One region of the Streptomyces sp. NPDC025833 genome, then DNA from elsewhere that is predicted to be linked to it. Evidence: riboswitches for the same ligand, from Rfam matches in the RefSeq annotation. Region 1 holds a riboswitch; the other holds the start of a gene.
What was found. A riboswitch is a leader RNA that binds a small molecule or an ion and turns the genes downstream of it on or off. The one in region 1 is predicted to bind ZMP and ZTP.

Region 2: another riboswitch for ZMP and ZTP. It lies ahead of ACZ4K2_RS14915 (glycine hydroxymethyltransferase); the one in region 1 lies ahead of ACZ4K2_RS00820 (bifunctional 5,10-methylenetetrahydrofolate dehydrogenase/5,10-methenyltetrahydrofolate cyclohydrolase).

What each region holds. Positions count from the first base shown of each region.
Region 1 is NZ_JBVHNF010000001.1:175,758-183,394, forward strand. Features, by position in the region: gene ACZ4K2_RS00805 (S-(hydroxymethyl)mycothiol dehydrogenase) at 1-949, opposite strand, end outside; gene ACZ4K2_RS00810 (hypothetical protein) at 1,168-1,473, opposite strand; gene ACZ4K2_RS00815 (nuclear transport factor 2 family protein) at 1,646-2,011, shown strand; ZMP/ZTP riboswitch at 2,168-2,248, shown strand; gene ACZ4K2_RS00820 (bifunctional 5,10-methylenetetrahydrofolate dehydrogenase/5,10-methenyltetrahydrofolate cyclohydrolase) at 2,275-3,123, shown strand; gene ACZ4K2_RS00825 (hypothetical protein) at 3,128-3,559, opposite strand; gene ACZ4K2_RS00830 (alcohol dehydrogenase catalytic domain-containing protein) at 3,652-4,677, opposite strand; gene ACZ4K2_RS00835 (TetR/AcrR family transcriptional regulator) at 4,784-5,446, opposite strand; gene ACZ4K2_RS00840 (YncE family protein) at 5,587-6,840, shown strand; gene ACZ4K2_RS00845 (metallophosphoesterase family protein) at 7,093-7,593, opposite strand; gene ACZ4K2_RS00850 (SDR family oxidoreductase) at 7,603-7,637, opposite strand, start outside.
Region 2 is NZ_JBVHNF010000007.1:320,996-328,632, reverse strand. Features, by position in the region: gene ACZ4K2_RS14930 (SDR family NAD(P)-dependent oxidoreductase) at 76-843, shown strand; gene ACZ4K2_RS14925 (2'-5' RNA ligase family protein) at 874-1,455, opposite strand; gene trpS (tryptophan--tRNA ligase) at 1,605-2,621, opposite strand; gene ACZ4K2_RS14915 (glycine hydroxymethyltransferase) at 2,745-4,193, opposite strand; ZMP/ZTP riboswitch at 4,225-4,314, opposite strand; gene ACZ4K2_RS14910 (nuclear transport factor 2 family protein) at 4,441-4,902, opposite strand; gene ACZ4K2_RS14905 (Dyp-type peroxidase) at 4,987-6,144, opposite strand; gene ACZ4K2_RS14900 (right-handed parallel beta-helix repeat-containing protein) at 6,232-7,572, shown strand; gene ACZ4K2_RS14895 (hypothetical protein) at 7,588-7,637, opposite strand, start outside.

The sequences.
Region 1 (7,637 bases):
GGAAGTCGCGGCTGGGCAGGCAGTCGCCGTACCAGCTCGACTTCAGGGCGCCGCCGCGTCCGAACACGTCCAGCAGGGGCAGTTCGAGCTGCATCTCGGGGGTGGGGACACCGACGAGGACGACCGTGCCGGCGAGGTCGCGGGCGTAGAAGGCCTGGCGGTAGGTCTCGGGGCGGCCGACGGCCTCGATGACGACGTCGGCGCCGAACCCGCCGGTCAGTTCGCGGATCGCCTCGACGGGGTCGGTGTCCTTGGAGTTGACGGTGTGGGTGGCGCCCAGGGTGCGGGCCTTCGCCAGCTTGCGGTCGTCGATGTCCACCGCGATGACCTTCGCCGCGCCGGCCAGGTTCGATCCGGCGATGGCCGCGTCGCCGACGCCGCCGCAGCCGATGACGGCGACCGAGTCGCCGCGGCCGACGTTCCCGGTGTTGATCGCGGCGCCGATGCCGGCCATCACGCCGCAGCCGAGGAGGCCCGCGACGGCCGGGGAGACGGCCGGGTCGACCTTGGTGCACTGGCCGGCCGCCACCAGCGTCTTCTCGGCGAACGCGCCGATGCCGAGGGCCGGGGACAGCTCCTGCCCGGTGGCGGCGAGCGTCATCTTCTGCCGGGCGTTGTGGGTGTTGAAGCAGTACCAGGGCCGGCCGCGCAGACAGGCCCGGCACTGCCCGCACACCGCACGCCAGTTGAGGACGACGAAGTCACCGGGCGCGACGTCGGTGACGCCCTCGCCGACGGACTCCACGACGCCCGCCGCCTCGTGGCCGAGCAGGAAGGGGAAGTCGTCCGAGATGCCGCCCTGCTTGTAGTGCAGGTCGGTGTGGCAGACGCCGCAGGCCTGGATCCGCACGACGGCCTCGCCGGGCCCGGGGTCCGGTACCACGATCGTCTCGACCCGTACCGCCTCGTCCTTGCCCGGTGCGATCACGCCGCGTACTTCCTGCGCCATGCTCTGGTCCCTTCCTCGATTGCCTTCGCCGCCGACCCTACGCGCGCCCGATGGGTAGCGGGACGGACCACGGCGGTGATCGGGGATCTTAACTCCGCCGCCGGCGCGCACCGGCCAGGTACCCCGTCACGGGCGGCGCGACCGCGGGCCCGCCGCACCGCCTCCGAGCAGCACGGAGGGCCGCCCCGGCGGGGGCGGCCCTCGCGTGCGGCGGCGGGTCAGGCCTGGACGGCGGGCAGCAGGCCCAGCACGGGTGCCACCGGAGCGGCCACCTGCCACAGCTCGTTGAGCCGGTTCAGCTCGTTGACCTGGTTCAGCGCGCTCGCCTGCTCGGAGACCCGCGGGACCTGGGCCCGGTACTGCGCGGGGACGTCACTGACGGTGAGCGAGTCGAGCACGGCCATGGGGCTGATCGGCCCGGTGGCCGGTGCGCTCGCGGCGGCCGCGTTCGCCATCGGCGCGGCCAGGCCGGTGACCCCGGCGGCGAGACCGAGGACGGCGACGATACGTCGTGTTGAGATCATGTCCTCAGCAACGGCGGCGGGCCCCCGCCGGACACGGGCGGCGGGCCGCGCTCACCCGTGGGGCGGAGCGCGGCGGCTGCGCTTGCCGACGCCGCCGGGGCGGAGGAGTCTCGGAGGCGGGGCCCGTGCGGCCCGCTCCCGTTCGGGCCGCGGGCGCCTGGAGGAGGTCACCATGGGTACCGCGACGGGATCCGTTTTCGACGCCGAGACACTGCGCCGGGGCATCGAGGGGAACACCGGCAACACCCTTCTGTCGCTCTACGCGGACGACGCGGAGATCCGCATCGTCGACCGCGACAACTCGCCCAGCCACCCCACGGTCCTGCACGGCCGGGGACAGATCGCCGAGTTGCTCGACGATCTCTACAGCCGGGACATGACACACAAGCTGGACCGGTGCGTGGTGCAGGGCGACCACGCGGCCTACAGCGAGTCCTGCGAGTACGAGGACGGCACCCGGGTGCTGGCCGAGTCGATGGTCACCCTGCGGGACGGCAAGATCACCGACCAGATCGTCGTCCAGGCCTGGGACGAGTAGCCCCGGCCGCGGAAGGAGATCGGCACGGGTCCAGGTCGCCGTGGCCCGGCTGACCTGGGCCTTCCCGGCACGGGCCGCGCTCGTGCGGGCACAGCCGGCGGCGACCGGCGCCGGTGCCGGGGCGTCCGCGGGCCGTACGGTCCCTCGGCTACGCTGTGCCCGGGCCGTGACTGGCGCTGAGGTGGAGTACCACCGGGGAGCGGCCCGTGCCGGCTGCCGCGCGCCTGGGCGAGGAGATCCGATCCCGTTCAGGAGTGTGCAGCATGACCCAGGCCCGTTCGATGGACGGCACCGCGCCCGCCCGCCGCATCGTCGAGGACGCCGCCCGGCGGGCCGCCGACCTCACCGCACGGACCGGCACGGCCCCGTGCCTGGCGACCGTCCTGGTCGGCGAGGACCCGGCGTCCGTGACGTACGTGCGGATGAAGCGGAACCGCTGCCGCGCGGCCGGCGTCGAATCCCGGCACGTCGCGCTGCCCGCCGGCACGACGACCGGCGAACTCGTCGGCACGCTGCGGGAGTTGTCTGCCGATCCGGGCGTGCACGGCATCCTGTTGCAGCACCCGGTGGGCGACCACGTCGACGAGCGGGCCGCGTTCGAGGCGATCGCGCCGGAGAAGGACGTGGACGGTGTCACCTTCGCCTCGTTCGCCTCGATGAGCTTCGGTCTGCCGGGCTTCGTCTCGTGCACGCCGGGCGGGATCATGCGGCTGCTGGACGAGTACGGCGTCGACCCGGCCGGGAAGCGGGCCGTGGTGGTGGGCCGCAGCGCGATCCTCGGCAAGCCGGCGGGGATGCTGCTGCTGGCCCGGGACGCGACCGTGACGTACTGCCACTCGCGCACCCGGGACCTGTCGGCGGCCGTCCGCGAGGCCGACATCGTGGTCGCGGCGGTCGGCCGCCCCCGGCTGATCCGCGGGCGGGACCTCAAGCCGGGCGCGGTCGTGATCGACGCGGGCTACAACCCGGGGAACGTCGGCGACGTCGACTTCGACTCCGCCGTGGAGCGGGCCTCCCTGATCACGCCGGTGCCGGGCGGGGTCGGCCCGATGACGATCGCCACGCTGCTGGAGCAGACCGTCCGGGCCGCCGCCCGGCAGCTCGGGGTGTAGCGGCTCAGCGCATCGAGGCCTCGTACCGCATCACGTCCCCGGCCCGCGGGCCGTACCGGGGGCCGGGCCTGGTGGCGGTCGTCTCCAGGCCCGGCACGGCTCCCGTGGCCGGGTCCGTGATCGGCAGGCGCCGGGTGCCGAGGGGGTCGCCGGGCGCGTACGCCCGGCCGGTGCGCCCGAGCCGGTCCGCCACCCGGTCGGCGGGGCGCAGTCCCGGGGTGTCGGCCAGGAGCCGGGCGAGGGCCGCGGTCTCACCGGTTCCGGGGGGCCAGGCGTCGAGCAGGATGCCGACGGCGTCCGGGAGTTCGCCCGTGTCCCTCCCGGTGTCCCGGTCGGCGGCCTCGCGCGGATGGGCGCGCAGCCGGGCCACGTCGCGCGGCGGCGCCGCGGGCGGCGCGTCGCTCCAGCTCGGCGGACAGGTCCGCCGAGTGATCACACCGCCGTCCGCGACCGGGCTCCCGCGTACCACCCGGACCGGCCCGGACCCGGGTGATGCGCGGCCGGCCGGTCCCGCCGTGTGCGGCGGGCTCAGGCCGTCGTGAGGACCATCCGGAAGCGGGCGCCGCCGGACAGCATCTTCCGGTACGCCGCGTCGGCGTCGGCCAGCGGCACGGTCTCGGTCATCGGGCGGATGCCGTGCAGCGCGCTGAAGGCCATGGTCTCCTCCACGTCCCGCGCGGTGCCGGAGGGATGGCCGCGCACGACGCGTCCGCTCATCAGAAGCTGGTTCGGGTTGATCCCGAGCGGTGTGGTGTCGGCTCCGATGACCACCAGCTCGCCCCGGGGCGCGAGGCCCTCGACGGTGGCGGTGATGGCCTCGGAGCTGCCGGCGGTGGCCAGTACGACGGCGGCGCCGCCGAGGGACCGCAGGGCCTCGGCCACCGGGGTGCCGGAGGTGCTGTCGACGTAGTGGTGCGCGCCGAGCTGCTGGGCGAACCCGGCCTTCTCGGCACCCCGGGCGATCGCCACGGTCTCGAAGCCCATCGCCACCGCGTACTGCACGCCGAGGTGGCCGAGACCGCCGATGCCCAGCACCGCGACCAGGTCGCCCGGCTTCCCCGAGCTGCGCCGCAGCCCGTTGAACGTGGTCACGCCCGCGCAGGCCAGGGGGCCCGCGTCGGTCGCGCCCAGCGCGTCCGGGATCCGTGCCAGGGCGTCGACGGGCACGATCACCCGGTCGGCGAAGCCCCCGTCGTAGGTCCAGCCGGGTACCTGGAGGCTGGTGCAGACGACGAAGTCGCCCCAGCGGCAGGGCGTGCAGTGGCCGCAGCTCCCGCCGAACCAGCCGACCGCCACCCGGTCGCCGGTGCGGTACCCCCACTCCTGCGCGCCCTCGCCCAGCTCCTCGACGCGGCCCGCGATCTCGTGCCCGGCGACGACGGGGAAGTCGACGCCCGGGAGCGCGCCGTCCACGAAGAGGGTGTCGCTGTGGCAGATGCCGCACGCCTCGACGGCGATCCGCACCTGCCGGGGCCCCGGCCGGGGCACCTCCCGCTCGGCCAGTTCGAGGGCACCGCCCGCGGTCGTCACCTGCGCAACTCGGTACGTGCTCATCTGTCTCTCCGGTGGACGGGTACGACGGTCCTCGCCACCAGCAGACCAGCTCGGGCCCGATCCCGCGCGCCGGACCGGCCGGGCCCGGGCCGCCCCGGGGCGGCCGTCAGGGAGCGGCGGACCGCCAGCCCTCCGGGCGGAGCATGCCCAGCAGCAGCCGGACCAGCTCGTCCACCGTCTCGTCCAGCGTCGCGTCCACCCATCCCGCGGTCCAGTCGTGCAGCAGTCCGTTGACGCCGCCGATGAAGGCCGTGGCCGCGAGGCGGTAGTCGCGCGGCGCCGCCTCCCCGCGGGCCACGGCCGCGTCCGCCTCGGCCCGGATGAGGTCGACCCAGCGGGCCCGGCGGGCGAGGCGCTGCTCCTCCATGCGGGGGCTGACGCCGACGATCTCCACGAACGTGACGCGGATGCGGCGCGGGTCGCAGGTGACGCCGTGGGCGTAGGCCCGGAAGAGGACGGTGGCGCGGTCGGCCAGCGGCAGGCCGTCCGCGTCGGCGAGCGCGGCCACGACGGCCTGCTCGGCCCAGTCGTTGACCTGCAGGTGGAGCGCGGCGAGCACGTCCTCCAGGGTGCGGAACTCCTCGTAGAACTGGCGGGTCGACAGGCCGGCCGCCTGGCTGAGGGCGGCGACCGTGGTGCCGCGGTAGCCGGGGCGGTCCCCGAACAGCCGCAGCGCCGCGCCGAGGAAGCGGCGGCGCCGCTCGGCCTGCCGTTCCGCGGCGGACCGGCCGCCGTAGCGGCCCGTCGGCGCCCTGAGCCTGCCCTCCACGCGTCTCCCTCCGTCGCCGCACCGTCCACCCATTCTTGTCGTGCACACGTCTTGTCGAGAAGGCCGACCCTTCCTTACTTTGCAGTAAGTCCACTCTGAAAGCGCCCGTGTTCAGATTCCCCCGAGGAAAGAGAGCCGTCATGGCCGCCTCCAGAACCAGGCACCTGTGCTTCCTCACCGCCGCGCTCACGCTGGCCGCCGCCGTCCCCGCGGCCACCGCCTCCGCCGAGCCCGCCGCACCCGGCGGCCTGCGCGAGGTGCTGTTCGTCGGCAACAACTGGGACGGCACCGCCGACGTCATCGGATCGACCGGCGACTTCGCCAAGGTGGGCCGGATCGGCGTCGTCCCGGACAAGGACGCGCGGATGGCCGAGATCAACGCGGATCCGATCAAGTGGATCTACTTCCAGGCGATCCGGGGCAGCGTCGGCGAGGGCCACGACCAGTTCGCCGACGACATGTACTCGACCCCGGACGGCGGGTCGGTGGTGGTGTCCCGGCCGAGCTTCGCCGACGTCGTCTCCATCGACCTGGCCAGCGGAAAGGTCAACTGGCGCTTCCCCGTGGCCGGTTACCGCGCCGACCACATGGCCGTCTCCCCGGACGGCACCCGGGTGGCGGTCTCCGCCTCGACCGCGAACACCGTGCACGTGCTGGACATCGTCACCGGCAGGCAGCTCGGGTCGTTCAAGACCGGCGACAAGCCGCACGAGAACGTCTTCAGCAAGGACGGCAGGTACATCTGGAACATGTCCATCGGTGACGTCAACACCGCGCTGGACGACCCGGGCTGGGACTGGACCAAGGGCGACCGGCACATCACGGTCGTGGACGCGACGACGTACCAGCAGGTCAAGGTCGTCGACATGCGGCAGCGGCTGGACGCGTTCGGGCTGCGGGACTTCTCCGACGCGGTCCGCCCGGCCGTGTTCTCCCCCGACGAGTCGAAGCTGTACTTCCAGGTGTCGTTCTTCAACGGCTTCCTGGAGTACGACGTCGCCACCGACCGGATCACCCGGCTGAAGACCCTGCCGAAGAACCCGGCGACCAGCGAGGACCGCACCACCTGGGTCAACGACTCCCGGCACCACGGCATCTCGATGAACCCCGAGGGCACCAGACTGTGCGTCGCGGGCACCATGGACGACTACGCGACCGTGGTCGACCGCGCCACGCTCCAGGAGGGTCCGTTGGTCACGGCGTCCAAGCCGTACTGGGCGACGGTCAGCGGTGACGGCAGGGACTGCGTCGTCTCCGAGAGCGGCGCCGACCGGGTGACGGCGATCGACTTCGCCACGGGACGGAAGGTGGCGTCGGTCCCGGTCGGCGACCATCCGCAGCGCGTCCGGCTGGGACACGTGCGGGCCGGCTGGACGGGCCCGGACGCCGGCTGAGCGGCGGCCGGACGGCGGGCGCGGCCCACGAGGTGCCCCACTCACCCCGCGGGCCGCCCCCGCCCGGTCAGCCCGGCCGCCGGCCCCTGGTCGCGGCGCCGCACCGGCGCTGCCGGCCGCGGAGGTACGGCACCGCCCGCGCCTCCGGCCCGGGCGGCCCGCGCCCCGCCCGGCGAAGCGGCGTCCGGGCCGCACCGCACGCCCCGGGCACCGGCGGTCCCGCCGGCCGGCCGGGGGTGACGTCGCGGCCGGCTACCGCCGGGGCAGGCGGTGCAGGGTGACGTCGGTGAGCGTTCCGTCGGCGACCGTCGCCGTGAGGTAGGTGCAGTACGGCTGGCGGCGCCGGTCGGTCGGGGAGCCGGGGTTGAGCAGGCGCGGGCCGCCGGGGGCCGTGGTGTCCCAGGGGATGTGGCTGTGCCCGAAGACCAGCACGTCGAGGTCGGGGAAGCGGGCCGCGCAGCGGGCCTCCCGGCCCCGCGCCGGACCGGTCTCGTGGACGACGCCGAAGCGCAGGCCGCCCAGGTCGGCGCGGGCCACCTCGGGGAGCCTCGCCCGCAGTTCCGGGCCGTCGTTGTTGCCGTACACCCCGATCAGCCGGCGGCTGCGGCTCTCCAGCAGGTCGAGGGTGGCGGTGTCGACCCAGTCCCCGGCGTGGAACACGACGTCCGCCGCGGGGACCTCGTCGAGCAGTTGCTCCGGCAGCCGCTTGGCGCGCCGGGGCAGGTGCGTGTCGGACATGAGCAGGAGGCGCATCCGGCCGGCCTAGGCGCCGCGGGACGTCAGCCGGCCGAGGCCGC
Region 2 (7,637 bases), on a different contig from region 1:
TGCCCGCTGCGCGGGAGCGTCAACACCGCGTTTCTCCACCGGAACGGTCATACCCGGGCGATACGGTCAGTTGCCATGAAGGCTGCCACGGAACCGTCCACCGCCCCACCCCGCTCCCTGCTCGTCCTCGGCGGCACGTCGGAGATCGCGCTGGCCGTCGCCCGCCGGCTGATCGCCCGCCGCACCCGCACGGTGTGGCTGGCGGGACGGCCCTCCCCGGCCCTGGAGGAGGCCGCCGGGAGCCTGTGCGCCCTCGGCGCGGACGCCCGCACGGTGGCCTTCGACGCGCTCGACGTCGAGTCGCACGAGACCGTCCTCGGCAAGGTCTTCGCCGAGGGGCCCGTCGACCTGGTGCTGTTCGCCTTCGGCGTCCTCGGCGACCAGGCGCACGACGAACGCGACCCGGTCCGCGCGGTGCGGGTCGCGCAGACCAACTACACCGGGGCGGTCTCGGCGGGGCTGGTCGCCGGGCGCCACCTCCAGACGCAGGGCCACGGCTCCCTCGTCGTGCTGTCGTCCGCCGCCGCCGAACGCGCCCGCCGCGCCGACTTCATCTACGGCTCCAGCAAGGCCGGTCTCGACGTGTTCACGCAAGGCCTGGGCGACGCCCTGTACGGCACGGGCGTGCACGTCATGCTGGTGCGCGCCGGGTTCGTCCGCACCCGGGCGACGGCGGGCCGGTACCGGCCGCCGCTCGCCACCACGCCGCAGGCCGTCGCCACCGCCGTCGAACTCGGCCTGCGCCGCCGCTCCGAGACGGTCTGGGTACCGGGCGCGCTGCGCCTGCTGATGTCGGTGCTCCGGCACACGCCCAGGGCGCTGTTCCGGCGCCTTCCGCTGTAACCCGCCCCCGGGGGCGGCGGGTCCGCGGCGCTACCCGTACAGCGCCCCGCGCTCGGCGTCGGCGTGGCCGGGCTGGGGCGGCACGACGGGTCCGCCGAAGGTGTACTCACGCAGCTTGCGCCAGACGAGGTCGGCGCCCTGCTCGTACAGCGCGAAGCCGGTGCAGGGCCACTCGGCCGCGTAGCCGGCCAGCTCCTCGAAGGCCCGGTCCATCGCCGCCTCGTCGATGCCGTGCGCGACGGTGACGTGCGGGTGGTACGGGAACTGCAGCTCGCGCGCCACCGGACCGGAGGCCTCCCGGATCCGCTGCTGGAGCCAGGCGCACTCCTCGGCGCCCCGCACGACCCGGACGTAGACCACCGGCGACAGGGGCCGGAAGGTGCCCGTGCCGCTCAGCCGCATCGGGAACGGGCGGCCCGCCGCCGCGACGCAGGTGAGGTGCGCGTCGACCGCGGACAGGTCGGCCGCGGCCACCTCGGTCGGCGGCAGCAGCGTGACGTGCGTGGGAATGCCGTGAGCCGCGGGGTCGCCGAAGCCCGCGCGCCGCTCCTGGAGCAGGCTGCCGTGAGGCTCCGGGACCGCGATCGACACGCCGATCGTTACGGTCCGCACGTCGTCTCCTGTCGTCGCGTCTGTCGTCTTCTCGGCCGTCTCGTCCCGGCCGTCGGATATCGACTGTACGGCCACGGATGTCCCGGGGGCAGGCGCAGCGGAAGTGATGTGCAGCGCTCTGCCCTCACGCACCCGTGCGGTCGTACGCCTCAGTGCTTGGCCGGGAGGAAGCCCACGCGGTCGTACGCCTGCGCGAGGGTCTCGGCGGCGACGGCGCGCGCCTTCTCGGCGCCCTTGGCCAGGATCGAGTCGAGGGTCTCGGCGTCGTCCAGGTACTGCCGGGTGCGCTCCCCGAACGGCGTGACGAACTCGACCATCACCTCGGCGAGGTCCGTCTTGAGCGCGCCGTACATCTTGCCCTCGTACTCCCGCTCCAGCTCGGCGACCGGCCTGCCGGTGAGCGTGGAGTAGATGGTGAGCAGGTTGGAGACGCCCGGCTTGTTCTCGACGTCGTAGCGGATCACCGTGTCCGTGTCGGTGACCGCGCTCTTCACCTTCTTGGCCGTGGCCTTCGGGTCGTCGAGGAGGTTGATGAGGCCCTTCGGCGTGGACGCCGACTTGCTCATCTTGACCGACGGGTCCTGGAGGTCGTAGATCTTCGCCGTCTCCCGCAGGATGTACGGCTTCGGGACGGTGAAGGTCTGGCCGAACCGGCCGTTGAACCGGTCGGCGAGGTCGCGGGTCAGCTCGATGTGCTGGCGCTGGTCCTCGCCGACGGGCACCTCGTGGGCCTGGTACAGGAGGATGTCCGCGACCTGGAGCACCGGGTACGTGAACAGGCCGACGGAGGCGCGGTCGGCGCCCTGCTTGGCGGACTTGTCCTTGAACTGGGTCATGCGGCTCGCCTCGCCGAAGCCGGTGAGGCAGTTCATGACCCAGGCGAGCTGGGCGTGCTCGGGGACGTGGCTCTGCACGAAGAGGGTGCAGCGGTCCGGGTCGAGCCCCGCGGCCAGCAGCTGAGCGGCGGCGAGCCGGGTGTTGGCGCGCAGCTCCCGCGGGTCCTGCGGGATCGTGATCGCGTGCAGGTCGACGACCATGTAGAAGGCGTCGTGGGACTCCTGCAGGGCCACCCACTGGCGCACGGCGCCGAGGTAGTTGCCGAGGTGGAACGAGCCCGCGGTGGGCTGGATACCGGAGAGCACTCGGGGGCGATCAGCAGTGGCCATGGTGCCCATTCTCGCAGAGGCCGGGGGTGGGACAGGCCGGGCAGGGGGGTCGGCCCCGGGGTGCGGGGCCCGCGGGCCGCGGTGGGCCGGCCGGGCGGGCCCACCGCGTCCCTCGCGAACGCGTCAGCCGAGGTCGACCTGCGGGTAGAGCGGGAAGCCCGCCACCAGGTCCGTGGCCCGCCCGGCGATCTCCCGCGCCACCTTCTCGTCCAGGACGTGGGCCGCCTTGGACGGGGCGCCGGACTTGGTGGTGCCCGCCTCGGTGGTCGTCAGCACGCGGTCCATCAGGCCCGCGACCTCGTCCATCTCGGCCGTGCCCAGGCCGCGGGTGGTCAGCGCGGGGGTGCCGACGCGGATGCCGGAGGTGTACCAGGCGCCGTTCGGGTCGGCGGGGATGGCGTTGCGGTTGGTGACGATGCCCGAGTCGAGCAGGGCCGCCTCGGCCTGGCGGCCGGTGAGGCCGTAGGAGCCGGCGACGTCGATCAGGTTGAGGTGGTTGTCCGTGCCGCCGGTCACCAGGGTGGCGCCCCGGCGCATCAGTCCCTCGGCGAGCGCGCGGGAGTTGTCGACGACCCGCTGGGCGTAGTCCCGGAAGGCGGGCTGCCGGGCCTCGGCCAGGGCGACGGCCTTGGCGGCCATGACGTGCGGGAGCGGACCGCCGAGGACCATCGGGCAGCCGCGGTCGACCTGGTCCTTGAGGGAGTCGTCGCACAGCACCATGCCGCCGCGCGGGCCGCGCAGGGACTTGTGGGTGGTCGTGGTGACGATCTGGGCGTGCGGGACCGGGTCGAAGTCGCCGGTGAGGACCTTGCCCGCGACCAGGCCGGCGAAGTGCGCCATGTCGACCATGAGGGTGGCGCCGACCTCGTCGGCGATCTCACGCATGATCCGGAAGTTCACCAGCCGGGGGTACGCGGAGTAGCCCGCGACGATGATCAGCGGCTTGAAGTCGCGGGCCTGGGCGCGCAGGGCCTCGTAGTCGATGAGACCGGTGGCCGGGTCGGTGCCGTAGGAGCGCTGGTCGAACATCTTGCCGGAGATGTTGGGGCGGAAGCCGTGGGTGAGGTGGCCGCCCGCGTCCAGGGACATGCCGAGCATGCGCTGGTTGCCGAAGGCCCGGCGCAGCTCGGCCCAGTCCTCCTCGGTGAGGTCGTTGACCTGGCGGACGCCGGCCTTCTCCAGGAAGGGCGCCTCGACGCGGTCGGCGAGGACCGCCCAGAAGGCGACGAGGTTGGCGTCGATGCCGGAGTGCGGCTGGACGTAGGCGTGGCGGGCGCCGAACAGCTCGCGGGCGTGCTCGGCGGCGAGGGCCTCGACGGTGTCGACGTTGCGGCAGCCGGCGTAGAAGCGGCGGCCGACGGTGCCTTCGGCGTACTTGTCGCTGAACCAGTTGCCCATCGTGAGCAGGGTGGCCGGCGAGGCGTAGTTCTCGGAGGCGATCAGCTTGAGCATCTCGCGCTGGTCGGCGACCTCCTGGCCGATGGCGTCGGCGACGCGCGGCTCGACGGCGCGGATCACGTCGAGGGCGGCGCGGAAGGCGGTGGACTCGGTGGAGAGGTGCTGCTCTGGCATGGGGACCTCCGGACGTGGCGTTCGGCGTGTTCGGTTCGGCCCAGGCGCACGGCACTCGTTCGTGCTCGGGCCGCTCCCCGATGGTCGGTCCCATCCCAGCGCGCCAGTCACGGCCCGCTGGTCAGCCTACCCGGGGTGCCGGAACGCCGAGATCCCTCGTCCACCATGCGAGCGGCGGCGGGAAGGGGGCACCGCGCGCCCCGGCGGCGGCCGTGTCCGCCGCCGGGGACCGGGCGCCGGGGCCCGGTCAGCGCGGCGGGATGTCGAGGCCGTGCTCGCCGGCGGGCCGGGGGCCGAAGATGCGCCGGTCGGCCTCGCGGATGGGCACGTCGTTGATGCTGGCCTCGCGGCGCCGCATCAGGCCCCGCGCGTCGAACTCCCACAGTTCGTTGCCGTAGGAGCGCCACCACCGGCCGTCGGCGTCGTGGCACTCGTACTGGAAGCGGACGGCGATGCGGTCGCCGTGGAAGTCCCAGAGGCTCTTGCGCAGCGCGTACTCCTGCTCGCGCCGCCACTTCTCGGTCAGGAACGCGATGATCTCGTCCCGTCCGGTGAGGAACCGGTCGCGGTTGCGCCAGACGGAGTCGGGTGTGTAGGCGAGCGCCACCCGGTGCGGGTCCCGGGTGTTCCAGGCGTCCTCGGCCGCCTGCACCTTGCGGCGGGCGGTCTCCTCGGTGAACGGCGGGTGGGGCGGGCGTCCTTCGGGCACGGCGGCCTCCTGCGGGTCGTCCTGCGGCGGTCCGGCCGGCGGGGCGGCCCGGGTGCCGGCGGGGGTGCCGCGGCCCGCGCGTGCTCAGCCGAACAGGGTGGAGCCTAACGGGCGCCGCCGGTCGAAGCCGGGCAGGATCAGGAAGGTCGCGCCGGCGGTCGTGGTGGTGAAGCGCAGCAGCGCGTCGGAGGCGTCCATGCGGGCGAGGGTCGCGGTGAAGGTCCGCAGGTCGTTCTGGAAGCTGATGAAGAGCAGGCCGGGGGCGGGTTCGTCGGTGCTGTAGGAGCGGCGCAGCATGAGGCCGGCGCCGACCACGGCGGGGTTCGCCCGGCGCGCGTGGGCGTCCGCGGGGACGAGGTAGCGCCCGTCCGGTGTCTTGGCGCCGAGGTCCGGGCCCGAGGCGGCGCCGCCGCCGGAGAGCGGGACGCCACTGGCCCGGCGCCGCCCGAAGACCGCCTCCTGCTCGGCCAGGGACAGCGCGGCGAACCGCGACACGTCGAGCTCCATGCGCCGCAGGACGGCGATGGTGCCGCCGGCGACCGCGGGGGGCCCGGCCAGCCACAGGTCGCGCCGCTGCTCGGCGGCCGTGTGCGGTCCCACGATGCCGTCGATGAAGCCGAGCGGGTTCCGCGGCGCGGTGAGGCCGCCGCCGAGGGACACGTGCGGGCCGCGCCGCGCGGACTGCCGCCAGCGTTCGCGGACGCGGTCACCGGCCCGGTCCAGGAGCGCGGCGGCGGCGACCGGCAGGAGCAGCGCGTCGTCGGCGCAGATCTGGAGCAGCAGGTCGCCGCCGCGCTCCGGCGGGGCGATCCGTTCGCGGGAGAAGCGCGGCAGGTCGCTCGCGCCGGGCAGGGCGGCGCCGGCCGCGCGCACCAGCCGGGGGCCGACGCCGACGGTCACGGTGAGGTTCCCGGGCGCCAGGCCCAGCAGCCGGGGGTCGGTCCCCGCGGCGAGGGCGCGGACGGCCTCGCCGAGGTCGGCCAGGAGCGGTCCGGCGGCGACGCCGGCGCCGAGGTCGGCCACGACGGCCAGCAGGTTGCGCTGGGCCGGCTGGGGGACGGTGATGCCCGCCTGGTGCCGGCCCGTCACCGGGACCGGCGCCGGGGCGGCCGCCGCGGGCGGGGCGGGGCGGCCCGGCCGGCCGGCGTCCGGTGTGCACCCGGCGATCAGGCCGGCGGCCGCCAGCGTGCCGGTGGCATCGAGGAACGCGCGGCGCGACGGGGGGCGGTCGGCTCGGGGCATGGTGTGCAGGGTGCCACACCCGGCTCTCCCGCGCCGGTCAACCCGGTTTATGGCAAACGGAATTGGGCGCCGTGCCAGACTGGGATCATGCCTCGATTAGCTCTGCGCGTGATGGCGACGGTGGTGGTGACGCTGACCCTGGTGGCCGGTTGCGGCGGTGGCGACGGCGGATCGGGGGAAGGCCGGCGGCCGAGCGGCGAGCGGGTGACGATCCGGGTGCCCGGCGACGCGCCGACGATCTCGGCCGCGGTGTCCCTGGCCCGCCCCGGCGACCTGGTGCTGGTCTCCCCCGGCGTCTACCACGAGTCGGTGAAGATCAGGACGGCCCGCGTCACGCTGCGCGGCCTGTCCCGGGACAAGGTCGTCATCGACGGGCGGCTGCGGCAGCCGAACGGGATCGTCGTCGCGGCGCCCGGGGTGGCCGTGGAGAACCTGACCGTGCGCAACAACACGCAGAACGGGGTGCTGGTCACGGGTTCGGCGGCGGCCGTCGCCGGGCTGCCGGGGACGAGCGGCGGCTACGACACCGGCGACGAGCCGGTGACCTTCCTGAAGTCGTTCCTGGTCTCGTACGTGACCGCGACCCGCAACGGGTTGTACGGCATCTACGCGTTCTCCGCGCAGAACGGTGTCATCGAGCACTCGTACGCCTCGGGCGGGGCCGACTCGGGGATCTACGTCGGCCAGTGCAAGCCGTGTCACATCGTGGTGCGGGACAACGTCGCCGAACTCAACGCGGTCGGTTACGAGGGCACCAACGCGAGCGGGGACATGTACGTGGTCGGCAACCGCCTCACCGGCAACCGGGTCGGCCTGACCACCAACTCCGACCACCAGGAGAAGCTGCTCCCGCAGCGGGGGACCGTCATCGCGGGCAACCTGATCGCCGCCAACCAGCAGACGGCCACCCCGGAGCAGGCCGACGGCGGGTGGGGCACCGGCATCGGCGTCGACGGCGGCAGCGACAACCGGTTCGTCCGCAACCGCGTCACCGGCAACAGCAACGCCGGGCTGGTGATCACCGCGACCGCCGACATCCCCCCGCTCGACAACCAGATCGTGGACAACACCTTCACCGGCAACGGCGTCGACGTCGGCTGGACGTTCCCCACCGCCACCCGGGGCCGGGGCAACTGCCTGCGCGGCAACGTGCTGCGCAGCACCGTGCCCGCCCGGCTCGCGGCCACCGCGACCTGCCCGCCGTCGGCCGGATCGCCGTCGCCGGCCGGCCGGTGGACGGCGCCGACGGCACCCGGTGGCATCGCGTTCACCGAGGTCGCGGAGCCCGGGCCGCAGCCGCAGTTCCCCGGTGCCGGCACGACGGGCGCCACCGTCGTCCCGGCCGTTCCGGTCATGCCGGACACCGCGGCCGTGAAGCTGCCGCCGGTGACCCTGCTGGCCGCGCACGCGCGGGTGCGCACGCCCTGACGCCCCGGCCGGCGCTCACCGCGCCGGGGTGACTCCGGGGGCCGCTCTGACCGGAACGTACGGCT